DNA from 3 places in the Pseudomonas sp. KB-10 genome. Region 1 is predicted to be linked to each of the others. Evidence: predicted binding sites of a transcription regulator. Region 1 holds the regulator's gene; each other region holds the start of a gene.
What was found. Region 1 encodes LexA, which represses DNA repair genes until DNA is damaged. Its sites were predicted from a motif close to CTGTNTNNNNANACAG; they were not measured.
Positions count from the first base shown of each region.

Region 1 (9,897 bases):
AGATGCACGGCATCAGCCGCGAGGCGCAGGACGCCTTCGGTGAGCGTTCTCACCGCCTGGCACACAAGGCCACCGTCGAAGGCAAGTTCAAGGATGAGATCATCCCGATGCAGGGCTACGACGAGAATGGTTTCCTCAAGATGTTCGACTATGACGAAACCATTCGTCCGGAAACCACCCTTGAAAGCCTGGCTACCCTGAAGCCTGCCTTCAACCCGAAAGGCGGCACCGTAACTGCGGGCACCTCCTCGCAGATCACCGACGGCGCTTCCTGCATGATCGTCATGAGCGCCCAGCGTGCTCAGGACCTGGGTATCGCACCGATGGCCGTGGTTCGCGCCATGGCCGTTGCCGGCGTCGATCCGGCGATCATGGGCTACGGCCCGGTGCCGTCCACTCAGAAGGCGCTCAAGCGCGCCGGTCTGACCATGGCCGACATCGATTTCGTCGAGCTCAACGAAGCCTTCGCCGCCCAGGCCCTGCCGGTGCTGAAGGATCTGAAACTGCTCGACAAGATGGAAGAGAAGGTCAACCTGCACGGCGGCGCCATCGCCCTGGGTCACCCCTTCGGTTGTTCCGGGGCCCGTATCTCCGGTACCCTGCTCAACGTCATGAAGCAGAACGGTGGCACCCTCGGTGTTTCCACCATGTGCGTGGGCCTTGGCCAAGGCATCACCACCGTCTTCGAACGCGTTTAAGCGTAAGCGGACAGAAACCGGGGCCCAGTGCCCCGGTTTTGCTTTTTAAGGCTTTTTTATCGGGAACCTCTCAATGCAGTTGCAGCCAGGACTCTATCGCCACTACAAAGGCCCGCAATACCGTGTATTCGGTGTGGCACGTCATTCCGAAACCGAGGAAGAGGTGGTGGTTTATCAGGCGCTGTACGGCGAATTCGGCCTTTGGGTGCGGCCGCTGAGCATGTTCTGCGAAGAGGTCGAAGTGGACGGCAGGCGCGTTCCACGCTTTGCTTTGATTCAGGCCGAAGTCAGTCCTATCGGCAGTTCGGAAGTCTGACTGAGCAGCCCCTGCGCTTGACCTTCGCTCGGTCGCCACTATATATAGCGGGGCCTCAAGGCTCCCTGCCTTCTATATTTCGCAATTTTAGGAATTCTCTGATCCATGGGCAAATCGCTGGTCATCGTGGAATCCCCGGCCAAGGCCAAGACCATCAACAAGTATCTGGGCAGCCAGTACGTGGTGAAGTCGAGCATCGGCCACATCCGTGACCTGCCTACCAGCGGCTCGGCAAGCGCCGCCAAGGAGCCGGCCAAGCGCGGCAAAGCCGCTGCCGAGGCGCCTGCGCTGTCGCCCAAGGAAAAGGCCAAGCGTCAGCTGTTCGCGCGCATGGGTGTCGACCCCGAGCATGGCTGGAAGGCCAAGTACGAGATCCTGCCCGGCAAGGAAAAGGTGATCGAGGAACTGCGTCGCCTGGCCAAGGATGCCGACACCATCTATCTCGCAACCGACTTGGACCGCGAGGGGGAAGCCATCGCCTGGCACCTGCGCGAGTCCATCGGCGGCGACGACAGCCGCTACAAGCGTGTGGTGTTCAACGAGATCACCAAGAAGGCGATTCAGGAAGCCTTCTCCAAGCCCGGCGAACTGGATATCAACCGTGTCAACGCGCAGCAGGCGCGGCGCTTCCTCGACCGCGTGGTGGGCTACATGGTCTCGCCGCTGTTGTGGGCCAAGATCGCCCGTGGTCTGTCCGCCGGCCGCGTGCAATCGGTGGCGGTGAAACTGGTGGTGGCGCGCGAGAAGGAAATTCGCGCCTTCGTCCCGGAAGAATACTGGGAAGTACACGCCGATCTGGGCACGGCGAAGAATGCCAAGGTGCGTTTCGAGGTGGTCCGTGAAGGCGGTGCGGCCTTCAAACCGGTCAATGAAGCGCAGGCCATGGCTGCGCTGGAGAAGCTCAAGGCCTCCAGCTACAGCGTGGTCAAGCGTGAAGACCGTCCGACCAGCAGCAAGCCGTCGGCGCCTTTCATCACCTCGACCCTGCAGCAGGCAGCGAGCAACCGCCTGGGCTTCGGCGTGAAGAAGACCATGATGATGGCTCAGCGTCTCTACGAGGCCGGCTACATCACCTATATGCGTACCGACTCGACCAACCTGTCGGCCGACGCGGTGGAGATGGTACGCGGCTTTATCGGCAGCGAGTACGGCGACAAATACCTGCCGGGCAAGCCCAATCTGTATTCGAGCAAGGAAGGCGCTCAGGAGGCGCACGAAGCGATTCGTCCGTCAGACGTCAACCTGCGTCCGACTCAACTGTCCGGTATGGAGCGCGATGCCGAGCGTCTGTACGACCTGATCTGGCGTCAGTTCGTGGCCTGCCAGATGCCGCCAGCCGAATATCTCTCTACCAGCGTGACCGTAGCCGCTGGCGACTTCGAGCTGCGCGCCAAGGGCCGCATCCTCAAGTTCGATGGTTACACCCGTGTGCTGCCGCAGCAGAGCAAGCCGGGCGAGGACGATGTCCTGCCGGAAATGAAGGAAGGCGAGGGGCTCAAGCTGATCCAGCTCGACCCCAGCCAGCACTTCACCAAGCCACCGGCACGCTACTCCGAAGCCAGCCTGGTCAAGGAACTGGAAAAGCGCGGTATCGGTCGTCCATCCACCTACGCGGCGATCATCTCCACCATTCAGGATCGTGGCTACGTGACGGTGCACAACCGCCGTTTCTACGCCGAGAAAATGGGCGATATCGTCACCGAGCGTCTCGACGAGAGCTTCGCCAACCTGATGGATTATGGCTTTACCGCCACCATGGAAGAGCATCTGGACGATGTGGCCCAGGGGGAGCGCGAGTGGAAGAACCTGCTCGACGAATTCTACGGCGACTTCAAGAAGAAGCTCGAAGCCGCTGAGGCAGGCGAGGGCGGCATGCGTGCCAACCAGCCGACCCTGACCGACATTCCGTGCCGCGAGTGCGGCCGGCCGATGATGATTCGTACCGCCTCCACTGGGGTTTTCCTCGGTTGCTCCGGCTATGCGCTGCCGCCGAAGGAGCGCTGCAAGGCCACCATCAATCTGGTGCCGGGCGACGAAATCGCAGCCGACGACGAGGGCGAGTCCGAATCCCGCGTGCTGCTGGGCAAGCATCGCTGCCCGATCTGCTCCACGGCCATGGATGCCTATCTGCTGGATGAAACCCGCAAGCTGCACATCTGCGGTAACAACCCGGACTGCACCGGTTACGAGATCGAGCAGGGGCAGTACCGCATCAAGGGCTACGAAGGCCCGAGTCTGGAATGCGACAAGTGCGGCAGCGAAATGCAGCTCAAGACCGGCCGTTTCGGCAAGTTCTTCGGTTGCACCAACCCGAGCTGCAAGAACACCCGCAAGCTGCTCAAGAACGGTGAAGCGGCGCCACCGAAGATGGACAAGGTGGAAATGCCCGAGCTCAAGTGCGAGAAGGTGGACGATACCTACGTGCTGCGCGACGGCGCATCGGGCCTGTTCCTTGCTGCCAGTCAGTTCCCCAAGAACCGCGAGACGCGCGCGCCATTGGTGCTGGAGATCGTCCCGCACAAGCACGAGATCGATCCCAAGTACCACTTCCTCTGTGACGCTCCGCAGAAGGATCCGGATGGTCGCCCGGCGGTGATCCGCTACAGCCGCAAGACCAAGGAGCAGTACGTGCAGACCGAGGTGGATGGCAAGCCGACTGGCTGGCGTGCGTTCTTTGATGGTGGCAAGTGGAAGGTCGAGGACAAGCGCTAGGGCTTTGCCCATGAGCTGGCAGGCGTCTGCCTGGTGATGGTCGCTCGCAAGATGGAAAAGGGCCTGAAAGGCTGACGAGATGCGCGTCTGGTTGGTAGTCGACGCGCGTATCATGACCCGATCTGTTGTGGAGGTCGCCGTAATGGCCAAAGAAATCTACACCCGCACCAATCAGAAGATCTTCTTCGCCGGCATTGCCCTGGATAACTGGCGCAAGGCCGAGGCCTCCTCCGCATTCAATGTTCAGGCGCTGGTGCAGGCCGAGCGCGAGGCCGCGCTGTTTCACCTTTACGGCGGCCTGCTCGGGTTGTGCCATGAGATTGCCGGCTACTACCGCATGAACGACGCCGCGCCTTCGCGTGTCGAGGCTTTCGTTCAGCAGGCGGTGCTTGAGGGATCGCCCAGCCCGGAACTGGCTGAGCTGGTCGAACTGGCGCAGCAGCGTGAAACCTGGCTGGCGCAGTTGCTGACTGCCTATGCCGAGCTGTTCCAGCCGCCGCGCGAGGCGCGCAAGGCCAAGGTCGATCCGTCGATGCCGTTGATCACGGCTGTCAGCGTCGGCGAAGAACCTGTCGAGCTGAACCTCGATGATATCGATGCCTGGCGTCAGCAGCTCAAGGCCTTGGTGTTGCGTTTTCGTGAAGGCCTCAGCGAATGCTGATTGCGTTTAACTGGACCAGTGGGCTGGGGATGACTCCGGCTGGCTGTTATAATGTCGCGTTTTTGCACAGAGACTGAGCCAATGCCTACATCCTTTCTGGAAATCGTCGAACTGCCCGATGGGCGTATTGCCCTGCGTCGCGCAGAGGATGAAGAGGCATTGGTGACTCTGGACTTCTCCGCGGATGCCAAGGCTTTCCTGCAGGGCCAGCATATCGAGGTGGCCAAGGCCATGCTCAATGTCGGCGTGCAGATGGCCGGTCGAATGGCCGAGGGGGATTTCAGTAGCGAAGAAGATGAAGGGCCGCGCGTTCTGCACTGAAGCTGCTGCGACATAATGTAAACGGGGCTCCAATGGAGCCCCGTTTTCATTTGCTTGAATGCTTCAGCCCAGGCTGATATTCAGACTCTGCGCGCCACCGCTAGTGGCAGCCAGCGCCAGGCGCTGGCGAGTGCTGCGCTCTACCGGGTGCAGCCAGCTGATCACCGTATGGCTTCGGCCCAGCTTGAGCGCTTCCTCGGCCAACTCCAGAGCGCTTTGCCCTTGTCGCGGATGTAGCAGCAGGATGCGCTCTCGGTTCAGGCCTGCGTCGCGTAGCCAGGCCTGAGTCAGGCTTGCAGGCGGCGCCACCAGGCTCAGCCAGCGTGCATCCTGATTCTGACTCAGCTCGCGCAGAATCGGCGCCAGCAAATGCAGGCAGTGGCCGGTCGCGCCGCGTAGAGCCAGCTCGCTGAAAGCCTGATCATCCTCGCTATGGGCGATGTCCTCGGTAACCACTGGCTCGCCCGACACACCGGCAAGAAAGGCGTCGAAAAGGGGAAGTTGTGGGCGCACGAACGACGGCTGCATTTGCATGGCGTTTCCTCAGCGGCGAATTACACCGACACTCAAACCTTCGATGATCAGGTCCTGGTGCTCCAGGTCCACTTCGATCGGGGCGAATTCAGGGTTTTCGGCAATCAGCCAGACCTTGTTGCCCTCGCGCTTGAAGCGCTTGACCGTCACTTCGTCGTCGATGCGGGCGACGACGATCTGGCCGTTACGTGCTTCGCGTGTGGTATGTACGGCGAGCAGATCACCATCGAAAATACCGATATCCTTCATGCTCATGCCGCGGACACGCAGCAGATAGTCGGCCTTGGGCTGAAAGAATGCCGGGTTGATCTGGCAGGATTCCTCGACATGTTGCTGTGCGAGGATCGGTGCGCCGGCGGCGACACGGCCGATCACCGGCAGGCCTTCATCCTCGTTCGCGGCACCTGCCTCGAAACCTGGGATGCGGATGCCACGCGATGCGCCCGGGGTCATCTCGATGGCGCCTTTGCGGGCAAGGGCCTTGAGATGCTCTTCTGCTGCATTGGGTGATTTGAACCCCAGTTCCTGAGCGATTTCCGCGCGGGTAGGGGGGTACCCGTTGTCTTCCAGGCAGCGTTTGATGAAGGCGAGAATTTCGGCTTGGCGGGGCGTCAGTTTCAGCATGGCTGGGCTCTGTCTTTTTATACAGTGACTGGAATTATATACAGTAAGCGGAGCTTGGCAACGATCTATTTGCTGGCGCCTGTTACCCGGGCCGAGCAATCTTCGTCTCTGCTTGTTGTAAGCTGTGACCCGCCGGCCAAAAGACGGCTCATGCGGCTTGACAATGCAGTGAGCTGAAACGTATGTTTCAAACAAGTGTTTGTCAGGTGATATCTCATGGCTCAGTCGGAAACCGTTGAACGCATTCTCGATGCTGCAGAACAGCTGTTCGCGGAAAAAGGCTTCGCCGAGACCTCGCTGCGTCTGATCACCAGCAAGGCAGGGGTCAACCTGGCCGCCGTCAACTATCACTTCGGTTCCAAGAAGGCGCTGATCCAGGCGGTCTTCTCGCGTTTCCTCGGGCCATTCTGTGCCAGTTTGGAAAAGGAACTCGATCGTCGTCAGGCCAAGTCCGATACCCAGGTTTCCCTGGAGGAGTTGCTCGAACTGCTGGTCGAGCAGGCGCTGGCGGTGAAGCCGCGCAGTGGCAATGACCTGTCCATCTTCATGCGCCTGCTGGGCCTGGCCTTCAGTCAGAGCCAGGGACACCTGCGCAAATACCTCGAAGAGGTGTACGGCAAGGTTTTCCGCCGCTACATGCTGCTGGTACACGAAGCCGCACCGCGTATACCCCCGCTTGAGCTGTTCTGGCGCGTGCACTTCATGCTCGGCGCAGCCGCGTTCAGCATGTCCGGCATCAAGGCCCTGCGCGCCATGTCCGAAACCGATTTCGGCGTCAACACCTCGATCGAGCAGGTGATGCGCATGATGGTGCCGTTCCTGGCTGCGGGTATGCGTTCGGAAACCGGGGTCAACGATCCGGCACTGGCCGGCGCGCAACTCAAACCGCGTAGCAAGACGCCGAGCGCCGCCCCCAAGGTCTGATCGGTCAGCAGGTGGGCTTGGCTTCGCCCTTCGGCTAAGCTAGCGGCCCATGTCCGATCTCGATTTACTCCACATCTCCATTGCCGACCAGATGCTCTATGGCTTCAGTGCCGGGCAGTTATCGGTGCGTTTGCCTATATCTACCGCCCGTAACGGCGCGGGCGAGCGCAATGGCTCCGGTTGCACGCCGCGAGGACTTCATCAGGTGCGTGCAAAGGTTGGCGCCGGGTTGCCGCTGGCTGCGGTACTGCGCGGCCGTCGCTGGACGGGGGAGGTGTGGTCGCCGCAGCTGCACGAGCAGTTCCCCGGGCGTGACTGGATTCTTACTCGCATCCTCTGGTTAAGCGGTCTTGAACCAGGGCGCAACCGTATGGGCGAGGTCGATACCTTCCGTCGCTACATCTACCTACATGGCACGCCGGACACGGAACCCATGGGTGAGCCGTTGTCCCATGGCTGCATTCGTTTGCGTAACACCGACATGCTGGAACTCTTCGAACGCGTGCCGCTGAACTGCCAGGTGCGCATCGACGAGGCGCCGTGCCCGCGGTGGACTGCGAACCAGGATTTCAAATAAGGAATAGGTTCATGCAAGGTTCTTTGATGATGGACATTGCCGGCACCTGGCTGACTGCCGAGGATCGCCAGATGCTGCGCCAGCCCGAGGTGGGGGGGCTGATCATTTTTGCCCGCAACATCGAATCGCCGCGCCAGGTACGCGAGTTGTGCCAGAGCATCCGCGCCGTGCGCCCGGATCTGCTGCTGGCGGTGGATCAGGAAGGTGGTCGCGTGCAGCGGCTGCGTCAGGGTTTCCTGCGCTTGCCGGCGATGCGTGCGATTGCCGATAACCACAACGCCGAAGAGCTGGCTGAACATTGCGGCTGGCTGATGGCGACCGAGGTGCTGGCGGTCGGGCTGGATCTGAGTTTCGCCCCGGTACTGGACCTCGACCACCAGCGTAGCGCAGTGGTCGGCAGTCGCGCCTTCGAGGGCGACCCGCAGCGCGCGACGACGCTCGCTGCCGCGTTCATTCGCGGCATGCATCAGGCGGGTATGGCTGCGACCGGCAAGCACTTCCCCGGACACGGTTGGGCCGAAGCAGACTCTCACGTGGCCATTCCGGTCGACGAGCGCAGCCTCGATGAGATCCGGGCCTGCGACATGCAGCCGTTCAGGCGCCTGGCGAGCGAGCTCGATGCGGTGATGCCGGCGCATGTCATCTATCCGCAGGTCGATGAGCAGCCTGCGGGCTTCTCCCGTCGCTGGCTGCAGGACATCCTGCGCGGCGAGCTGGGCTTCGATGGGGTGATTTTCAGCGATGACCTGTCCATGGCTGGTGCGCACGTGGCCGGCGATGCCGGCAAGCGTATCGAGGCGGCGCTCGCAGCCGGCTGTGACATGGGGCTGGTGTGCAACGACCGTGGCTCGGCCGAATTGGCCCTGAGCGCACTGCAGCGCCTGCAGGTCAGGCCAGCCGAGCGCCTGCAGCGCATGCGTGGGCGTGGTCATGCCTGCACTGATTACCGCCAGGTACCGCGCTGGTCGGCGGCTGTGGCGGCGCTCAGAACTGCGCAGCTGATCGACTGAGGGGCAGGGCAGCCAGGCAAGGCTGCCCTGCGGCTCGCTCAAAGCGGGCTGATGCGCACCAGTGCGCCCAGGCTGCCATGATCCAGATAGGTCAGGCTGTTGTCCTTCAGTCGCTGGGCGATTTTCATGTGCTCGCTGCTTTCCAGCAGGCCGTCGGCGCTGAAACGGTTGATCCACAGTTCCAGATCCAGATCGGCGAAGCGATCCTGGGTGAAGGCGAGGGTGCCTTCGACCGGGTAGTGGCCGAGGTGCGCTTCGCCACTGCTGACCGCGACGCGGCTTGGCGTGCCGCTCAGCGTCTGGCTCCAGGCCTTGTGCAGCAGAACCTGATAGCCGTTGCCCGGATTTAGTTTGGTGGCTTCATTGTCGAGGCTGGTGGGGCGCTCGTTGCCGGCGATCGGCACTGCTGTGCCTGCCCAGTCGTCCGGAGCGGTCTTCGGCGCGATGACCGGGTCACCCGCCTGGCGGAATACCAGCAGTTCGACCTGGTACAGGCGTTCGGCGAAGGCGCTAGGTGCCAGCAGGCACAGTAACAGGGCGATCAGGTGCAGTGGGCGCATCATGTGAGAGTCCTTCAGGTGGTGGGCGCGAGGCGCTCGAACAGGGCTTCCAGGGTATTGAAACGCTCTTCCGCGCGTTCCATCGGCACCTGGATCTTGAAGACGGTGGCGCCTTCGAACTTGTAGCGTTTCGGTTGAGCCTGGATCAGCTTGATCAGGGTCAGCGGGTCGACGCTGGTTTCTGCGGCGAACTCGATACGGCCGCCCTGCGGGCCTGCGTCGACCTTGGTGATGCCCAGCTTATCGGCCTGCAGCTTGAGCAGGGTCAGGCGCATCAGGTGCTTGGTCGGTTCCGGCAACAGGCCGAAGCGGTCGATCATCTCAACCTGCAGTTCCTTCAGGCCGTCCTCGTCGGTGGCCGAGGCGATACGTTTGTAGAGGATCAGGCGCGCATGCACGTCGGGCAGGTAGTCCTCAGGGATCAGCGCCGGCACGCGCAGGTTGATTTCCGGGCCGCCACCCAGCGGCTGATCGAGATTGGGCTGTTCGCCTTTCTGGATGGCCTTGACCGCGCGCTCGAGCATTTCCATGTAGAGGGTGAAGCCGACGGCCTGGATCTGCCCGCTCTGGCCGTCGCCGAGCAGTTCGCCGGCACCGCGGATTTCCAGATCGTGCGTCGCCAGGATAAAGCCGGCGCCCAGGTCCTGAGCGCCGGCAATGGCCTCCAGGCGCTTCTGTGCATCGTCGGTCATGCTCTTGCGCGGCGGCGTGAGCAGGTAGGCGTAGGCCTGGTGGTGGCTGCGGCCGACACGGCCGCGCAGCTGGTGCAGCTGAGCCAGGCCGAACTTGTCGGCGCGTTCGATGATGATGGTGTTGGCGCTGGGTACATCGATACCGGTTTCGATGATGGTCGAGGCCACCAGCACGTTGAAGCGCTTGTGGTAGAAGTCGCTCATCACCTGTTCCAGCTCGCGCTCGCGCATCTGCCCGTGGCCGATGCCGATACGTGCCTCGGGCACC
Region 1 covers NZ_QYYB01000003.1:237,631-247,527, forward strand. The annotation lists gene fadA (acetyl-CoA C-acyltransferase FadA) at 1-698, shown strand, start outside; gene DXK50_RS09620 (DUF1653 domain-containing protein) at 772-1,014, shown strand; gene topA (type I DNA topoisomerase) at 1,120-3,726, shown strand; gene DXK50_RS09630 (DUF6586 family protein) at 3,869-4,387, shown strand; gene DXK50_RS09635 (hypothetical protein) at 4,469-4,708, shown strand; gene sulA (SOS-induced cell division inhibitor SulA) at 4,772-5,242, opposite strand; gene lexA (transcriptional repressor LexA) at 5,252-5,866, opposite strand; gene DXK50_RS09650 (TetR/AcrR family transcriptional regulator) at 6,083-6,790, shown strand; gene DXK50_RS09655 (L,D-transpeptidase) at 6,840-7,367, shown strand; gene nagZ (beta-N-acetylhexosaminidase) at 7,379-8,377, shown strand; gene DXK50_RS09665 (CsiV family protein) at 8,416-8,940, opposite strand; gene mfd (transcription-repair coupling factor) at 8,952-9,897, opposite strand, start outside.

Region 2 (9,897 bases), on a different contig from region 1:
CCGAGGATCATGATCTTGTCGCGACCGCTCGGGTTGGCCTCGCACTCTTCCTCGTAGGTCGAGTACATGTAGGCGGTGTCGGTGGCGAATTCGGCGGCGCAGGTGTCCACGCGCTTGTACACCGGCAGCACTTTCAGCTTGTGACGGTGCGCGCGCAGGCTCTTCTCGGAAACGCCCAGCAGCTTGGCCAGACGCGCATCGGAGAAGCCCTTGCGCTTGAGCTTGAACATCAGGTCGTAGTCGATGGCAGACAGACCCAGGGTCTGCACGGTCGCCTCGTCCTTGATCAGATCCTCGATCTGTACCAGGAACCACTCGTCGATACGGGTCAGCTCGAACACTTCGGCAACGCTCTTGCCGGCGCGGAAGGCATCGGCCACGTACCAGATACGGTCGGCGCTGGGCACGGTCAGTTCGCGCTTGAGGATGCTCTCGGCTTCCGGGTCGTTCAGATCGAGTTTCGGATCGAAGCCGGCAACGCCGACTTCCAGACCGCGCAGGGCCTTCTGCACCGACTCCTGGAAGGTACGGCCGATGGCCATGACTTCACCCACGGATTTCATCTGGGTGGTCAGGCGGGCGTCGGCCTTGGGGAATTTCTCGAAGGCGAAGCGCGGGACCTTGGTCACCACGTAGTCGATGGCCGGCTCGAACGACGCCGGGGTGCGACCGCCAGTGATGTCGTTGGACAGCTCGTCGAGGGTGTAGCCGACTGCCAGCTTGGCGGCGATCTTGGCGATGGGGAAGCCGGTGGCCTTGGAGGCCAGTGCCGAGGAACGAGACACGCGCGGGTTCATCTCGATCACCACCATGCGCCCGGTGTTCGGGCAGATGCCGAACTGGACGTTGGAGCCGCCGGTTTCCACGCCGATCTCACGCAGCACCGCCAGGGAGGCGTTGCGCATGATCTGGTATTCCTTGTCGGTCAGGGTCTGCGCCGGGGCCACGGTGATGGAATCGCCGGTGTGCACGCCCATCGGGTCGAAGTTCTCGATGGAGCAGACGATGATGCAGTTGTCCTTCTTGTCGCGGACCACCTCCATCTCGTATTCCTTCCAGCCGATCAGCGATTCGTCGATCAGCAGCTCGTTGGTCGGCGACAGGTCCAGACCGCGGGCGCAGATTTCCTCGAACTCCTCACGGTTGTAGGCGATGCCGCCGCCGGTGCCGCCCATGGTGAAGCTGGGGCGGATGATGCAGGGGAAGCCCACCATCTCCAGCACGCCGTAGGCTTCTTCCATGCTGTGGGCAATACCCGAGCGCGGGCAGGCCAGGCCGATGTCCTTCATCGCCTTGTCGAAGCGCGAACGATCTTCGGCCTTGTCGATGGTGTCGGCGTTGGCACCGATCATCTCGACGCCGAACTTCTCCAGCACGCCGTGGCGCTCCAGATCTAGAGCACAGTTCAGCGCGGTCTGGCCGCCCATGGTCGGCAGCAGTGCGTCCGGACGCTCCTTCTCGATGATCTTGGCCACGGTGGCCCACTTGATCGGCTCGATGTAGGTGGCGTCGGCCATGGCCGGGTCGGTCATGATGGTGGCCGGGTTGGAGTTCACCAGGATGACGCGGAAACCTTCTTCCTTCAGTGCCTTGCAGGCCTGCGCGCCGGAGTAGTCGAACTCGCAGGCCTGGCCGATGACGATGGGGCCGGCGCCGAGGATCAGGATACTTTTGATGTCTGTACGTTTTGGCATTTTATCTCTCTCGAATCCGTAGGTCAGTCGGCGGGCTTAGCGGCGCTTGGCCATGGCTTCGATGAAGCGGTCGAACAGCGGGGCCACGTCGTGCGGGCCGGGGCTCGCCTCGGGGTGGCCCTGGAAGCTGAAGGCGTCCTTGTCGGTACGCTCGATGCCCTGCAGGGTGCCGTCGAACAGCGACTTGTGGATCGGCCGCAGGTTGCTCGGCAGGCTGCTCTCGTCCACGGCGAAACCGTGGTTCTGGCTGGTGATCATCACCACGCCGGTATCCAGGTCCTGCACCGGGTGGTTGGCACCGTGGTGGCCGTGGCCCATCTTGACGGTCTTGGCACCGGAGGCCAGGGCCAGCAGTTGGTGACCCAGGCAGATGCCGAACACCGGGATATCGGTTTCCAGGATTTCCTTGATCGCCTTGATCGCGTAGTCGCACGGCTCGGGATCGCCAGGACCGTTGGAGAGAAACACGCCATCGGGATTCAGTGCCAGCACTTCGCTGGCCGGCGTCTGCGCCGGTACCACGGTCAGGCGGCAGCCGCGGGCGACCAGCATACGCAGGATGTTCAGCTTCACGCCGTAGTCATAGGCGACCACGTGATACGGCAGATCCTCGGCCGGGATCAGCGGATGGCTGTCGTTTTCCAGGTTCCAGGTGCTTGCGCGCCACTCGTAGGCACTGGCGCAGGTGACTTCCTTGGCCAGATCCATGCCCTTGAGGCCCGGGAAGCTGCGCGCCAGTTCCAGTGCCTTTTCTTCGGTGGCGTCGGCGCCAGTGAGGATGCAGCCGTTCTGCGAGCCCTTCTCGCGCAGGATGCGGGTCAGCCGACGGGTATCGATGCCGGCGATGGCGACGGTGCCATTGGCCTTCAGATACTCGTCCAGTGGCTGCTTGTCGCGCCAGTTGCTGGAGATCAGCGGCAGGTCGCGGATAATCAGGCCAGCGGCCCAAACACTGCAGGACTCGGCATCTTCCGGCGTGGTACCGGTGTTGCCGATGTGCGGGTAGGTCAGGGTAACGATCTGCTGGGCATAGGATGGATCGGTAAGGATTTCCTGATAGCCGGTCATGGCGGTGTTGAACACCACCTCTCCGATGGTCTGGCCATCGGCCCCGATGGAATCGCCGCGAAAAATGCTGCCGTCAGCAAGGGCTAAAATGGCAGGTTTGGGGGCTGGCTTAGTCAAGAAGACCTCCGTCTCGATCAAGGCTTGAAGCAAACGCAGGTTGTAAAAAAGCGGGATGACGTGTGAAGGTCATCCCGCTTTTTTATTTGAGCCATTCTGCGTAACTTTTAGTGGACACACTAAAACAGGAAGCTTACAGGAAAACCCTTTTTCGGTCCACCCAATAAGACGCCTCAGTCACACATTCGCGTCAGCGCAGGCCTAGTACGTCCTGCATGTCGTACAGGGCAGGCGAACGCTGCTGCAGCCACAGCGCCGAACGCACCGCCCCCTTGGCGAAGGTCATGCGGCTGGAAGCCTTGTGGGTGATCTCCACGCGCTCGCCGTCGGCGGCGAACAGCACGGTGTGATCCCCCACCACGTCGCCGGCACGCACGGTGGCGAAGCCGATGGTCTCGCGCTCACGAGCACCAGTCTGGCCTTCACGGCCATACACGGCGACCTTCTGCAGATCACGCCCCAGCGCATCGGCGACCACTTCGCCCATACGCAGCGCGGTACCGGACGGCGCATCGACCTTGTGCCGGTGATGCGCTTCGATGATCTCGATATCCACATCATCGCCCAGTACGCGGGCGGCGGTATCCAGCAGTTTCAGGCACAGGTTGACGCCGACGCTGAAATTGGCGGCAAAGACGATCGGGATCTGCTTGGCCGCCTCGCTCAGCTGCTGCTTCTCTTCCACGGTAAAACCGGTGGTGCCGATCACCATGGCCTTGCCGGCCTGACGGCAGACTTCAAGATTCTTCAGCGTCACCGACGGATGGGTGAAATCGATCAGTACATCGAAATCATCGACCACCGCGGCCAGATCACCAGCCAGCGTCACGCCGATCTTGCCCAGGCCGACCAGTTCACCTGCATCGGCGCCGATCAGGCTGCTATCGGCACGGTCAACAGCGGCGCTGAGCTTCGCGCCCTCGGTCTGACTCACCGCCTCGATCAGGGTCTTGCCCATGCGCCCGGCGGCGCCCATCACTGCAATACGTTGCATAAAATCAGCTCCAGGCTGCAGGCCTCAGGCCGCAGGCGAAAGGCTTGAAGCCTAACGCCTGCAGCCTGCCGCCGTGGTTATACGTCACCAAAGAAGCGCTTCACGCCTTCGAACCAGCCACTGGCCTTGGGCGAGTGGGAGTCGTCGCCCTGCAGCGACTTGCGGAACTCCTCGAGCAGCTCGCGCTGACGCTTGTTCAGGTTGACCGGCGTTTCCACCGCCACCCGACACATCAGATCGCCAGCCGCACCACCACGCACCGGGGCCACGCCCTTGCCACGCAGGCGGAACAGCTTGCCGGTCTGGGTGCCTTCCGGAATCTTCAGCTTGACCCGACCATCGAGGGTCGGCACTTCCAGTTCACCACCCAGCGCCGCATCGGCGAAGCTGATCGGCACTTCGCAGTACAGATGCTTGCCGTCGCGCTGGAAGATCGCATGCTCACGGACGTTGACCACCACGTAGAGGTCACCGGCCGGCCCGCCATGCGCGCCCGCCTCGCCCTCGCCGGACAGGCGAATGCGATCACCGGTATCGACACCCGGCGGCACCTTGACCGACAGCGTCTTGCTCTCTTCCACCCGGCCCTGGCCATGGCAGCTGCCACAGGGGTCAGTGATCATCTTGCCGCTGCCATGGCAGCGCGGGCAGGTCTGCTGCACGGAGAAGAAGCCCTGCTGCATGCGCACCTGACCGATACCACCGCAGGTGGTACAGGTGACCGGACTGGTGCCCTTCTTGGCGCCGGTACCATCGCAGGTCTTGCAACCGACCAGAGTCGGCACGCGAATGGTCACGGTAGTGCCGCGCACCGCTTCTTCCAGATCCAGCTCCAGGGTGTAGCGCAGGTCACTGCCGCGCTGGGCACCGCCGCGCGAGCCGCCACGACCACCGCCGAAGAAGTCGCTGAACACGTCGCCGAAGATGTCGGAGAAGTTGGCGCCACCGAAACCGGCTCCGCCGCCACCGCCCATCTGCGGGTCGACCCCAGCGTGGCCGTATTGATCGTAGGCCGAACGCTTGCTGGCGTCGGAGAGCACTTCGTAGGCCTCGTTGGCCTCCTTGAATTTCTCCTCGGCGTCCTTGTCGTCCGGGTTGCGGTCCGGGTGATATTTCATCGCCAGGCGCCGATAGGCCTTCTTCAGCTCGGCCTCACTGGCGCCGCGCTCGACCCCCAGGATCTCGTAATAGTCACGTTTTGCCATAGTTGTGCTGCACTCTCAGATTCGTGAGCTCCAGATACGCCGACGCGGGAGAAGGCTCCCGCGCGGCGAATCCTGCCCGTCGCGAGCGACGGTGGAGCGTAAAGAAGAGGCGGCCCGCTACGCAGGCCGCATCCCTTACTTGTTCTCCTTGACCTCTTCGAACTCAGCGTCGACCACGTCGTCACCCGCATCCTTGGCATCGCCGGCATCAGCCTGCGCGGCAGCACCTTGCGGCTGTTCGGCGTACATCTTCTGCGCCAGCGGCGTGGTGGCCTCGGACAGGGCGTTCATCTTCGCTTCGATGGCCGCCTTGTCGTCGCCCTTCACGGCAACTTCCAGCTCGCCAATGGCTTTCTCGATGGCCGCCTTCTCGTCGGCAGTGGCCTTGTCGCCCGCCTCGGTGAGCATCTTGCGGGTGGCATGCACCAGCTGATCGCCCTGGTTACGGGCAGTGGCCAGCTCTTCGAACTTGCGGTCTTCCTCGGCATTGGCCTCGGCGTCGCGCACCATTTGTTCGATTTCCTCTTCGGACAGACCGGAGTTGGCCTTGATCACGATGGACTGCTGCTTGCCGGTGGCCTTGTCCTTGGCGGAGACGTGCAGGATACCGTTGGCATCGATGTCGAAGGTCACTTCGATCTGCGGCACGCCACGCGGAGCCGGCGGAATCTCGGCCAGGTCGAACTTGCCGAGGGACTTGTTCTGCGCAGCCTGCTTACGCTCGCCCTGCAGCACGTGAATGGTCACGGCGCTCTGGTTGTCGTCAGCGGTGGAGAACACCTGCGACTTCTTGGTCGGGATGGTGGTGTTCTTCTCGATCAGCGCAGTCATCACGCCACCCATCGTTTCGATACCCAGGGTCAGCGGGGAAACGTCCAGCAGCAGCACGTCCTTGACGTCACCGGCCAGAACCGCGCCCTGAATGGCAGCGCCCATGGCCACGGCTTCGTCCGGGTTGACGTCCTTGCGCGGTTCCTTGCCGAAGAACTCGGCAACGGTCTTCTGCACCAGCGGCATACGGGTCTGACCGCCGACCAGGATCACGTCGTCGATCTTGCTGACGTCGATACCGGCGTCCTTCAGTGCAGTGCGGCACGGCTCGATGGTGCGCTGCACCAGGTCTTCGACCAGCGATTCGAGCTTGGAACGGGAGATCTTCACGTTCAGGTGCTTCGGACCTGTGGCGTCTGCAGTGATGTACGGCAGGTTGACGTCGGTCTGCTGGCTCGAGGACAGCTCGATCTTGGCCTTCTCGGCTGCTTCCTTCAGGCGCTGCATGGCCAGCGGGTCGCCCTTGAGGTTCATGCCGGTTTCTTTCTTGAATTCGTCGACGAGGTAATCGATCAGGCGAATGTCGAAGTCCTCACCACCGAGGAAGGTGTCACCGTTGGTGGCCAGTACTTCGAACTGGTGCTCGCCGTCGACTTCGGCGATCTCGATCACCGACACGTCGAAGGTACCGCCACCCAGGTCGTAAACGATGACGGTGTGGTCACCCTTGGCCTTGTCCATGCCATAGGCCAGCGCAGCCGCGGTCGGCTCGTTGATGATGCGCTTGACGTCCAGACCGGCGATGCGACCGGCATCCTTGGTGGCCTGACGCTGGCTGTCGTTGAAGTAGGCCGGAACGGTGATCACCGCTTCGGTCACCGGCTCGCCCAGGTAGTCCTCGGCGGTCTTCTTCATTTTCTTCAGTACTTCGGCGCTGATCTGCGGCGGCGCCATTTTCTGGCCGTTCACTTCGACCCAGGCGTCGTTGTTGTCAGCCTTGACGATCTTGTACGGAACCATCTGGATGTCTTTCTGCACGACATCCTCGTCGAAACGACGACCGATCAGACGCTTCACCGCGTACAGGGTGTTGTGTGGGTTGGTGACAGCCTGACGCTTAGCCGACTGGCCAACCAGAATTTCGCCGTCGCCCGCGTAAGCGATGATGGACGGCGTGGTGCGAGCGCCTTCGGCGTTCTCCAGCACCTTGACGTTGCCGTTTTCCAGAATGGAGACGCAGGAGTTGGTAGTCCCCAGGTCGATACCGATGATTTTGCCCATGAAAATTCTCCCGAAACTTTGATTTATCCGTCGCCTCGTTTCACAGGCGCCGGCAGCACTAAAACGCTTGACTCAAAAATGGGGTCGCCCCCGGAAATTTCAAGCCTGCTCGTCGATGGACGGCGGCGGTGTGGTAGGCGCCTTGCTGACCACGACCATGGCCGGGCGCAGCAGGCGACCGTTGAGCAGATACCCCTTCTGAAACACCTTGAGCACCGAGTTCGGCTCGACGTTGGTGCTCTCCTCCATCGCCATGGCCTGGTGATGCTCAGGGTTGAACGGCTCGCCATGCGGCTCGATCGCTTCCAACTGATGACGCGCCAGGGTGTCGAGGAACAGCTTGAGGGTCAGCTGCATGCCCTCGCGCACGCCCTTGATGGCTTCGTCGTCCGGACTGGACAGTTCCAGGCCACGCTCCAGGCTGTCGACCACCGGCAGCAGGTCGTTGGCGAATTTCTCCAGAGCGAACTTGTGCGCCTTCTCCACGTCCTGCTCGGCGCGACGGCGCACATTCTGCAGCTCGGCCGCAACGCGCAGCGACTGATCCTGCGCTGCCGCCAGCTGCTCTTCCAGGGCCTGCACGCGAGCCGCCAGATCGTCGTTCGGCGCAGCATTCTCGGTCGCCTGAGTCTCGGGGTTCTGCGTGTCCAGGTTCTGTTCGTCAGCCATGCCTATCTCCTCTCGAATGAAACGGCGCGAGTCCGGCCCGCGCACCTGCCGCCTATATGGAGCCAAATCCCCAGCTTTCAAGGGGCGATACGGAGGATTGCCAGGAAAAGAAAAAACACTGTATAAATAACCAGACATCAATTCGGGAGCGTTCGCCATGCTGGTGCACCTGTCCATTCACAACTACGCCATCGTCGACCACCTGGACCTCGAACTGGACGCCGGCATGAGCGCCATCAGCGGCGAGACCGGTGCCGGCAAGTCGATCATGCTCGACGCTCTCGGCTTGTGCCTGGGCGATCGCGCCGACAGTGGCGTGGTGCGTCCCGGAGCCGACAAGGCGGACATTCTCGCCAGCTTCGACCTGACGGACATTCCCGAAGCCCGCGCCTGGCTTGCCGAACGTGATCTGGACAGCGATGGGCCGTGCATCCTGCGTCGGGTGATCACCGCTGAAGGTCGATCACGCGGCTACATCAATGGCAGCCCCTGCCCGCAGGCCGACCTCAAGGCCATTGGCGAGCTGATCATCGATATCCACAGCCAGCACGAGCACCAGTCGCTACTCAAGACCGACACCCATCGCCGCCTGCTCGACGAATACGCCGGCAGTCAGGAACTGGCGCGCCAGGTGCAACTCGCCGCGCAGCGCTGGAAGCAGACGCGCAACGAGCTGGAGCGCATCTCCAGCCAGGGTGACGAACAGCGCGCCCGCCACCAGTTGCTCAGCTATCAGCTGGAAGAACTGGAAAATCTGGCGCTGGGCGACAACGAACTGGAACAGCTGGAGCAGGAGCACAAGGACCTGAGCAATGCCGAGGCACTACTCGGCGCCTGCCGCCAGGTGCTCGACCTGTGCAGCGAGAGCGATGCCGGCAACGTGTTGTCGGCGCTGACCGCCAGCCTCAACCGCCTCGGCGCCTTCGGTGGCCAGGGCGGTGCGCTGGGCGAAGCGAGCAACCTGCTGGCCAGCGCACAGATTCAGGTGGAAGAAGCCGTCGGCGAGCTGAACCGCTTCGTCGATCACTTCGACGCCGATCCCGAGCGCCAGCAGTTTCTCGAAGAGCGCCTGGACACCATCTACACCCTGGCGCGCAAGCACCGCATTCAGCCGACCGAGTTGGCCGCTCTGCAGCAGCAACTGTTCGAAGAGCTGGAAGGCCTGAATGCCGACGATCAGGCCAGCGAACGCCTGGCCGAGGAACTGGCCGCCTACGAGCGTCACTATCAGGAAAAGGCCGCTGAACTCAGCACACTGCGCGGCAGCGCCGCTGAACGCCTGTCCGCGGCAGTGGAGCAGGAAATGCAGGCTCTGGGCATGCCGGGCGGACGCTTCAGCATTCAGTTGCAGGTCACCAACAGCGAAGAGCCGCATGCCAATGGTCTGGAAAGCGTGGAGTTCCTGGTCAGCGCCAACCCCGGCCAGCCGCTGCGCGGCCTGGCCAAGGTGGCGTCCGGTGGCGAGCTGTCGCGCATCAGCCTGGCGATCCAGGTGATCACCGCCCAGACCTCACGCGTACCGACCCTGGTCTTCGATGAAGTGGACGTCGGCATCGGCGGGCCGACTGCCGAAGTAGTCGGCCAGCTGCTGCGCCGCCTCGGTGAGCGTGGCCAGGTACTGTGCGTGACCCACCTGCCCCAGGTCGCTGCGCAGGGCCACCAGCACCTGTTCGTGCACAAGCGACGCGGTGAGGATGCCACGTCCACCGCGGTGAGCAAGCTGGACGAAAGCGGTCGCGTCGAGGAGATCGCACGCATGCTCGGCGGCGTCGACCTGACCGAGGAATCCCTGGCTCACGCCCGCAAGATGGTGACCAGCGCCCAGGCTGCGTAAAGCGCTGCAGCCGGACGCGATCGGCAAACGACGAATCCGGCTTTCATCGAAGCCATAAAACAGAAAGGCGACCCAAGGGTCGCCTTTCTCATTGCCACAGAAGCATCAACTCTTCTTGCGTACGTACAGCACCAGATTGTGATCGACGAGCTCGAAGCCGTGCTCCTTGACGATTTCCTTCTGGCGCTTCTCGATCTCGGAATCGAAGAACTCGATCACCTCACCGGAATCGACACAGACCATATGGTCGTGGTGACCGCTGTC
Region 2 covers NZ_QYYB01000007.1:67,535-77,431, forward strand. The annotation lists gene carB (carbamoyl-phosphate synthase large subunit) at 1-1,694, opposite strand, end outside; gene carA (glutamine-hydrolyzing carbamoyl-phosphate synthase small subunit) at 1,731-2,879, opposite strand; gene dapB (4-hydroxy-tetrahydrodipicolinate reductase) at 3,070-3,873, opposite strand; gene dnaJ (molecular chaperone DnaJ) at 3,951-5,078, opposite strand; gene dnaK (molecular chaperone DnaK) at 5,214-7,130, opposite strand; gene grpE (nucleotide exchange factor GrpE) at 7,230-7,799, opposite strand; gene recN (DNA repair protein RecN) at 7,957-9,633, shown strand; gene fur (ferric iron uptake transcriptional regulator) at 9,739-9,897, opposite strand, start outside.
Region 2: recN (DNA repair protein RecN) is a predicted target of LexA. The motif match lies at 7,918-7,933, and genes of this name have one in related genera.

Region 3 (9,897 bases), on a different contig from region 1:
GCGCAAGGTCGAGGCGCGGCTATCGCCGGACAAACCACTCGACGTGCTGGTCCAGCACCTGGTGAGCATGGCCCTGGGCGGCGGTTTCCACGCCGATGCCATGCTGGCCGAGGTGCGCAGCGCCTGGGCCTACCGCAGCCTCAGCGATGAGGAGTGGCAGTGGGCATTGGCCTTCATCCGCCACGGCGGCCATTCGCTGACCGCCTACCCCGATTACCGCCGCGCCGAGCCGGACGCCAGCGGCCTGTGGCAGGTGCCCGATGCGCGCCTGGCGCGGCGTCATCGGATGAGCATCGGCACCATCGTCAGCGACGCCAGCCTGGCGGTGAAATACTGGAGCCAGGGCGGCGGCGGAGGCTCTCTGGGCAGCGTCGAGGAAGGTTTCATCGCCCGTCTGCGCCCCGGCGATACCTTCCTCTTCGCCGGTCGCCCGCTGGAACTGGTGCGGGTGGAAAACATGACCGTCTACGTGCGCCGCGCCACCAGCCGCAAGGCCGCGATCCCGCGCTGGAACGGCGGACGCATGCCGCTCTCCAGCGAACTGGCGGACGCCGTGCTGGCCAAGCTCGACGCCGCTACCCAGGAAGAATACGTCGGCCCGGAGATGCAGCTGCTGCGCCCATTGCTCGACGTGCAGCAGGCCTGGTCCGCCCTGCCCGGCGCCGCCACCCTGCTGGCTGAGGTGCTCAAGTCCCGCGAAGGCTGGCATCTGTTCCTCTACCCTTTCGCCGGTCGTTCGGTGCATCTGGGGCTGGCCAGCCTGCTGGCCTGGCGCCTGGCCCGCGAACAGCCGCTGAGTGTTTCCATTGCGGTCAACGACTATGGCCTGGAGCTGCTGTGCCCCAGCGAGGTGGATTTTGCCGCACGGCTCACGCCCGCGCTGTTCAGCACGGACGACTTGCTCTCCGACGTGCTCGCCAGCCTCAACGCCGGGGAGCTTGCGCGCCGGCGCTTTCGCGAGATCGCCCGCATCGCCGGCCTGGTGTTCAGCGGCTACCCCGGCGCGCCGAAGAGCACCCGTCAGCTGCAGGCCTCCAGTGCACTGTTCTTCGACGTGTTCAGCCAGTACGACCCGGGCAACCTGTTGCTCGGCCAGGCCCAGGAAGAAGTGCTGCGCCAGGAGCTGGACGTGCAGCGTCTGCAGCACACCTTGCAGCGCCTGCAATCGCGTCGGCTGGATATCCGCACGGTCAAGCGCGCCACGCCGTTCGCCTTCCCCCTGCTGGTGGAACGCTTTCGCGAAAGCCTGAGTTCGGAGAAACTCGCTGACCGTATCCGGCGCATGGTGGCCGATCTGGAGCAGGCCGCCGGCCCGGGTGGTTATCAGGACCCGGCATTCGCCATTGACGACGAGCGCCCGGCTCCACGCAAGGGCCGCTCCCCGCGTCAGGGCAAGGACGGCCTGCCACGGCCACCGGCGCAGCGCCCGAAAAAACGCCGCTGACTAGAGAGGTTTCATGAGCGAGCACCACCCCGGCCATCTGATCGTGTCGCTGGCCGGCGCCGAACTCTGGCTACTGGCGGACAAGGCCATCTGGTGGCCGCAGCAGCAGGCGCTGCTGATCGCCGATATCCACATCGGCAAGGCTGCGGCCTATCGCGCTCTGGGCCAGCCGGTGCCACAGGGCACTACCGCCGCCAACCTGCAGCGGCTGGACGCCCTGTTGCAGCGTTTCGATTGTCGCCAGCTGATCTTTCTCGGTGATTTTCTCCATGCACCCGGCTCACGCACGCCGGCCACCCTGGCGGCGCTGGCGGAATGGCGAGAGCGTCACGCCACGCTGGCCATGACCCTGGTACGCGGCAACCACGACAAACGTGCAGGCGACCCGCCTGAAGACTTGCGCATCGCAGTGGTGGAAGAACCGCTATTGCTCGGCCCCTTCGCCCTGCAGCACGAACCTCGCGCGCATGCCAGCCACCATGTGCTGGCCGGCCACCTGCATCCGGCCTACCCGTTGCGCGGCAGGGGGCGGCAGCGTCTGCGCCTGCCCTGCTTCGTCCTGGGTAACGAGGTCAGCCTGTTGCCAGCCTTCGGCAGCTTCACCGGCAGCATGACCTTCCGCGCAGAGCCCGATCAGCGCATCGTGGTGGTCGGCGACGGCGGTATCTGGCCCGTCCAGCACAGCGTGCCCTGAGCCTACAGACGCTGCAAGGTCGCAGCATCCTGCTCGCCGTCGTAGAACGCCTGCAGCACCTCGGCAAACAGCGGCTGCGTCGGCGCAGCTGCATGGAACAGGGTCATGCTCGAGCGCAACTTGAGATCGTCCGGCGAGCCCATGATCTGCCGCACCGGACGCCCACGATGAGACAGCAGCGCCCGCGCACAATCTTCCAGGCGCGGGCCCAGCAGCGGGTGCGCCAGGTAGGCCCGCGCCTCGTCGAGGCCGGAGATGCCGTAGTGCTCGGCCATTTCACTGCGGCCCAGGCCGCGCAACTGTGGGAACACGTACCAGATCCAGTGACTGCGCTTGGCCCCGGCACACAGCTCATCGAGGGCCCGCGCATAATCGCGCTGCTGCGCCTCGACGAACCGCGTCAGGTCGAACGGATCGCTCATCGCGCTGACCGTTCGTGCCCCATCGGCGTGGTGTCGGGCAGTGCGCTCTGCGTGGCAAAGTCCGGGCTGTGCACCTCGGAATCCAGCGGCATGTGCGCGTAACGGGCCTTTTCGGCACCTGGTCCGATTGGGTCGGCCAGCCCCGAACGCTTGAGTTCGTGATGCCCGCCAAGGCCGCGAGCCAGCAACCATCCGCCCAGCGCGGCGCCCGCCACGCCCAGCAATCCGCCGCGCCGTAAACCGGCGCCCAGCAGCGCCAGACCGCTGCCGAGCGACACATAGCGCTGCCAGTCGTGGAGGTCGTTATCGTTGTGTTCGTTCATGGCAATTCTTCCTGAAGGTGACCTATCAGCTGACAGGTGCGCCCCTCCGATGTTCTGTCATATTGGACGACCGCTTATCGCATCGTGCTCGACCATGAACGGCGACGGACTGCCCTGCTCAGACCCTTGACCGCTACGACGGCTGACACAATACTGTATTCATATACAGTATTTTGGTCATTACCCATGTCATCCGTGGTCGCGCTCGACCGGCTGATCGACGCCCGCCGTGTATGGCGAGGCCAGGCCGTTTCATCGCCATCGAGCACCAGTTTCTCAACCGGACATCGCTTTCTCGACGCCGCACTGCCCGGTGGCGGCTGGCCTACGGCTGCGCTCAGCGAAATTCTCACGACGGTACCAGGCATCGGCGAACTGAGCCTGCTGTGGCCAACCCTTGCCAGGCTGACGGCCGCCAGCGAGCGGGTCGTGCTGGTCGCCCCGCCGCACCTGCCCTACCCGCAGGCCTGGATTCAGGCCGGTATCGATCTGCGCCAGCTGAGCATCATCCAGGCCGACGGCCGCGATGCCTTGTGGGCGGCCGAGCAATGCCTGCGCTCGGGCAGTTGTGGCGCGGTGCTGAGCTGGTTGCGCCAGGCCGATGATCGTGCGCTGAGGCGCCTGCAGGTGGCCGCCGCGACCGGGCAAACCCTGGCATTCGCCTATCGGCCGCAGGCAGAAGCTGCCAACCCGTCACCGGCAGCGCTGCGCCTGGTGCTCGAAAGCCAGCCGTCACAAGTAAGGGTGATCAAGTGTCGTGGTGGTTTGCCGCCTGCGCGGCCGCTCGCCTTTGCCTGGCATTGAGCCTGCCATGCTCTGGGCTTGCATCCTGCTGCCGCAACTGGCCATGGACGGCGTGCAGCGTCACCGTGCCAATCCCGACGAGCCGCTGGCGCTGCTCACTGGCTCGCCACAACGGCGCATCGTGCAGGCCGTCAACCCGGCGGCCCGGGCCCTGGGGCTGAAACCCGGCCAGTCACTGACGGCGGCGCATGCACTGACGCGCGGCTTTGCCAGCGCAGAATACGACCTCGTGGCCATCGAGCGCTGGCAGCAGTTTCTGGCCGCCTGGGCCTATGGTTTCAGCGCCCAGGTCAGCCTGCATTACCCGCGCTGCCTGCTGCTGGAAGTGCAATCGAGCCTGGGGCTGTTCGGCCCCTGGCCGCGCTTCGAAGCACGTTTGCGCGCCGAGCTGTCGGCGCTAGCCTTCCAGCACCGCATTGCCGTCGCGCCGAACCCGGCCGCTGCGCGGGTGCTGGTCAATATCGGTGATGGCCTGATGGCAGGCGATGGGCAGACGCTCAGGCAGATGCTCGAACCCTTGCCCGTGGATCGGCTCGGGCTTGACACTACGGTAACCACAGCCTGCAACCGCATGGGCCTCAGGCAGTTGCGCCAGTTATTGGCTTTGCCGCGTGACCGCCTGGCCAGGCGGTTTCCTGCCGATGTGCTGCGCCATCTCGATACCCTGCTGGGCCAGCGCCCGCTGGCGCTGGATTTCTATACGCCCGCGGACGTGTTCGATGCCCGTATCGAGCTGAATTTCGAGGTCGAATCCCATCAGGCGCTGCTGTTCCCGCTGCGTCGGCTGACGGCCGATCTGGCCGCCTACCTGGCCGGGCGTGACAATGGCGTGCAGCGTTTCGTCCTGCGCCTGGAACACCGCGTGGGTGTCGATACGCAGATACAGGTGGGCCTGCTCAGCGCAGAGCGTGATCCCGGCATGCTGTTCGAGCTGACGCGCGGACGCCTGGAGCATCAGCAGCTACCGGCACCGGTGCTGGCCGTGCGCTTGGTGGCGCGGGAACTGCCGGCCTTCGCGCCGCAGCATCAGCAGTTGTTCGACGAGCGACCACAACAGAACCAGCCCTGGGAGCAACTACGCGAGCGATTGCGTGCGCGCCTCGGTGATGACGCCCTGCATGGCCTCGGTGCCAGAGCCGATCACCGCCCCGAGTGTGCCTGGATGAACGAATCGACCAGCTCCGTGCTGCCACCCAGCGGCCCTCGGCCCGGCTGGCTGCTGAAAGAACCGCAGCCGCTGCACGAGGCCTCGCTACGCATTCTCGCAGGCCCCGAACGCATCGAGTCCGGCTGGTGGGATGGCGAAGATGTACGCCGCGACTATTACGTGGTGCAGACCCGTACCGGCCAGCGCGGCTGGGCGTATCGCCCGGTCGGCAGTGAGGGCCCATTGCTGCTGCACGGGTGGTTCGCATGAGCGATTACGCCGAGCTCCATTGCCTGTCGAATTTCACTTTCCAGCGCGGCGCATCCAGCGCCCAGGAGTTGTTCGAGCGTGCGGCTCGGCTGGGTTACCACGCCCTGGCGATCACCGATGAATGCACCCTGGCCGGCATCGTGCGCGCGTGGGAGGCCTCTAAAAAAACCGGGGTAAAGCTGATCGTGGGCAGCGAAGTGCAGATCGAGAAAGGCCCGAAGCTGGTGCTGCTGGCCGAGAACCTGGTGGGCTATCAGGCGCTATGCGGCCTGATCACCCGGGCGCGACGCAGGGCGGCAAAGGGCACCTATCGGCTGTTGCACGAGGATTTCGTGGTACCGCTCGATGGCCTTTTGGCCATATGGCTCAGCGAAGGCGAGGCCACCGCCCTGCCATGGCTTCGCTCGGTTTTTCCCGAGCGACTGTGGCTGGGTGTCGAACTGCATCGCGGCGCGGATGATAGCGCGCGTCTGCAGCGCTTGCTCGAAATGGCCGCCGTCCATGACTTGCCGGCGGTGGTCTGTGGCGATGTACACATGCATGCCCGTGGCCGCCGCGCCCTGCAGGATTGCATGACTGCCATCCGTCATCATCTTCCCGTGGCCGAGGCCGGCGCCCATCTGTTCGCCAATGGCGAACGGCATCTGCGCCGACTTGAGGAGCTGGGCGAGCTGTATCCGCCCGAGCTGCTCATGCAGACGCTGTGCATCGCCGAACGCTGCCACTTCGATCTCGACGAGCTGGAGTATCACTACCCACATGAGCTGGTGCCGGCAGGTCATGACCCCACCTCCTGGCTGCGCGTTCTGGTGGAGCGTGGCGCTGCCGAGCGCTGGCGTGAGGGCGTGCCGGCCGCCGCCCGCACACAGATCGAGCATGAACTGGCGCTGATCGCCGAGCTGAAATACGAGAGCTACTTTCTGACCGTGCATGACATCGTCCGCTTCGCCCGCGAGCAGCACATCCTCTGCCAGGGCCGGGGTTCGGCGGCCAACTCGAGCGTCTGCTTCGCGCTCGGCATCACCGAGCTGGACCCCACCGAGAGCCGCCTGTTGTTCGAGCGTTTTCTCTCCCGCGAGCGCAACGAGCCACCGGATATCGACGTCGATTTCGAGCATGAGCGCCGTGAAGAGGTCATCCAGTACGTATTTCGCCGCTACGGGCGAACGCGTGCGGCGCTCACGGCCGTGGTCAACACCTACCACGGCGCCGGGGCAATACGCGATGTCGCCAAGGCCCTGGGTTTGCCGCCGGATCAGGTTAATGCGCTGGCTGATTGCTGTGGCCGCTGGAGTAGCGGCCCGCCAACGCCGGAACGCCTGCAGGAAGCGGGCTTCGATCCGCAGAATCTGCTGCTCAGGCGCGTGCTGATCCTGACCGGCGAGCTGATCGGCTTCCCCCGGCACCTGTCGCAGCATCCAGGCGGTTTCGTCATTTCCGAGCACGCGCTCGACACCTTGGTGCCGGTGGAGAACGCGACCATGGCTGAGCGCACCGTGATCCAGTGGGACAAGGACGATCTCGACAGGGTCGGCCTGCTCAAGGTCGACGTGCTGGCCCTGGGCATGCTTAGCGCACTGCGCCGCTGTTTCGGCCTGATCGAGCGCTACCGCGGCACGCAGTGGACGCTGGCGACCCTGCCCAAGGAAGACCCGGCCACCTACGCCATGATCAGCCGCGCAGATACCATCGGCGCGTTCCAGATCGAGTCTCGCGCGCAGATGGCGATGCTGCCGCGCCTGCGCCCGAAAACCTTTTACGACCTGGTGATCCAGGTGGCCATCGTCCGTCCGGGGCCGATCCAGGGCGACATGGTGCATCCCTACCTGCGTCGGCGAAACGGCGAAGAAGCCATCGATTACCCCTCCGATGAACTCAGGCCGGTCTTCGAGCGCACCCTCGGCGTGCCGCTGTTTCAGGAGCAAGTGATGGAACTGGCCATCGTCGCCGCCGAGTACACCCCAGGCGAAGCGGATGAGCTGCGCCGCAGCATGGCCGCCTGGAAACGCCATGGCGGCCTCGAACCGCATCGGCAGCGGCTCACCTCGCGCATGCTGGAAAAAGGCTACTCGCAGGCATTCACCGAACGAATCTTTCGCCAGATCGAGGGCTTCGGCAGCTACGGCTTTCCCGAGTCGCATGCTGCCAGCTTCGCCCTGCTCGCCTACGCCAGTTGCTGGCTGAAGTGTCACGAGCCCGCGGCCTACGCCTGCGCTCTGGTCAACAGCTGGCCGATGGGTTTCTACAGCCCTGATCAGGTGCTGCAGGACGCGCGGCGGCATGACGTCGAGGTGCGTCCCGTGGACGTACGCTACAGCGACTGGGATTGCAGCCTGGAGCCCGATGAACATGGCGAGCCGGCCATCCGCCTGGGCCTGAGGATGATTCGTGGCATGCGCGAAGACGACGCGCGCCGTATCGAACAGGCGCGCCAGTCAGGTGCATTCCGTGATGTCGAGGACCTCAGCGTGCGTGCACGCCTGGATGCTTCGGCGCGCGAGCGACTGGCCGATGCCGGCGCACTCAGCGGCCTGGTTGGCCACCGCTATCAGGCGCGCTGGGCGGTGGCTGGCGTCGAGGAACAGTTGCCGCTATTCGCCGGTGTATCTGCGCCGAATGAAGCCGCTCCGGGCCTGCCTGCTCCATCGCAGGGGGAAGATCTGCTGACCGACTATGCGACGCTCGGCACTACCCTCGGCCCGCATCCACTGGCCCTGCTGCGCCAGGCGCTACGGGCGCGGCGCTGCCGAAGCTCACGTGAACTGCAGGCAGTCGAGCACGGCCGACCTATCAGCGTTGCCGGCCTGGTGATCGGCAGGCAAAGGCCGCAAACCGCCAGCGGCGTCATATTCGTCACGCTCGAAGATGAGTTCGGCATGGTCAATGTGGTCGTCTGGCATGACCTGGCCGAGCGCCAGCGGCGAGTCCTGGTGCAGTCGCAGATGCTGCGCATCGACGGCCATCTGGAAACCCAGGATGGCGTGCGCCATGTGATCGCCGGGCGCCTGACGGATATGACAGCGATGCTGACCGGGCTGGACATACGCAGCCGCGACTTTCATTGAGTCTCTCGCCTGATCCGGGTTTCGCTACACGAAACTTGATTCGCTTTGCTCACCCTGCGGGCCAGCCTGCGGCTGTTACTTCGCTTCGCTGCGTTTCCCCGCTCCGGGGGGCGGCTTACATGTGCCATCCCTGGCCCTCTAAGCCTTTAGCCGTATCCATGCCGCTCATCCCCCTAGGCAACACCTCCACTCGGCCTCCTGAAGAAGGGGACCAGGCCGCGAGCAGCAGCGTTTGGCTTTTGCTCTTGAAACGGGATCTCACAGACGACGCCCAAGTCCCCTTCAGGAGGCCGAGTGGAATCGCCGTGGAAGGGGTTGAGCGACATGGATGTCGCGAGAGCCGTGATGGGCCAGGGATGGCCCTTCACGGCGTGCCCCTGGAGCGGTGATGGAGCGAGGGAACCCCGGCGCAGGCGGGGCCGAATGGTGGGGTGCCCTTCTCTTTGGTTACTTTCTCTTGGGCAAGCAAGAGAAAGTGACTCGCCCGTAAGGGGCGAAACCCATCAGATCAGACGACACGCTAACGGAGAGTGCCAAGTCATCGACAGCTAACACAAACTTGCCAGTCCGGTGTCAACCCGCACTTTCCCCAAAATATGCGAAGAACCAAAAAAAAGGCCGCACTGGATCACCAGGCGGCCACAAGTCGTCTTAACCAAAGGAGATGAAGTGGAGCCAGGGCGACGGCGTCCGGGAGTGATGCAACAACCGCTGCCCGAGGAATCTTCATCGGGGCCAAGCCTATCGCCGATCGAGCGCAACGGTGCATCGAAGTCGTTGATAGTGATCATCGATCAGCTTGACTAGTGCCTCGGCCGGCGGGGTGATAACTCTAAGCGCGCCCTCTGGGCCGGGCCTTACCTCGCTGTGAGGCGCGTTTAGAACAGCACACCGACACCGGGAGCATCCATGTACAAGAAGCACTGTCTCGCGCTGGCTTGCAGCCTCGCGCTGGGCGGGCAGTTGGCGCATGCCAGCAGCCAGTCCGAAGCCAAGGGATTCATCGAGGACGCCAACCTCGATCTGTTGCTGCGCAACGCCTACTTCAACCGCGATTACAAGGACAACACCAACGACGCCAAAAGCTGGGGGCAGGGCTTCATCGCCACCTTCGAATCCGGCTTTACCCAGGGTACCGTCGGGTTCGGTGTCGATACCTTCGGCCTGCTCGGGATCAAGCTCGACAGCGGCCGTGGCCGCAACTATCGCGCGTTCTTCGACACCGACAGTGAAGGTCGCCCGGTGGACGACCTGTCCCAGGCTGGGGGCGCGGTGAAGCTGCGCGTTTCCAACACCGTGATCAAGTACGGCAACCAGTTCCCTTCCCTGCCCGTCCTGGCCCATGACGACAGCCGCCTGCTGCCGCAGTCGTTCACCGGTACGCTGGTGACCAGCAACGAGATCGAGGGGCTGGAACTGAATGCCGGTCGCTTCACCGCCGACAGCCCGATGGGCGACCCGGCTCGCGACCCCAACCGTCTCAAGAGCATCGACGTGCTCGGCGGCAGCTACGCCGTCAGCGATGACCTGAGCCTGGCGGTCTATCACGCCGATCTCGAGGACATGTACAAGCGCTACTACGCCAACGTCAATTACAACCTGGCACTGGCTGCCGACCAGGCGCTGAACTTCGACTTCAACCTCTACCGCACCAAGTACGACACCGGCTCGGTGGCTGCCCTGGATCTCGGTGGCGATGGCCAGGGTGATCGCAACACCATCTGGAGT
Region 3 covers NZ_QYYB01000006.1:155,218-165,114, forward strand. The annotation lists gene DXK50_RS17320 (ligase-associated DNA damage response DEXH box helicase) at 1-1,444, shown strand, start outside; gene pdeM (ligase-associated DNA damage response endonuclease PdeM) at 1,458-2,138, shown strand; gene DXK50_RS17330 (DUF1810 domain-containing protein) at 2,141-2,560, opposite strand; gene DXK50_RS17335 (hypothetical protein) at 2,557-2,883, opposite strand; gene imuA (translesion DNA synthesis-associated protein ImuA) at 3,070-3,687, shown strand; gene DXK50_RS17345 (Y-family DNA polymerase) at 3,695-5,104, shown strand; gene DXK50_RS17350 (error-prone DNA polymerase) at 5,101-8,169, shown strand; gene DXK50_RS17355 (OprD family porin) at 9,079-9,897, shown strand, end outside.
Region 3: imuA (translesion DNA synthesis-associated protein ImuA) is a predicted target of LexA. The motif match lies at 3,037-3,052, and genes of this name have one in related genera.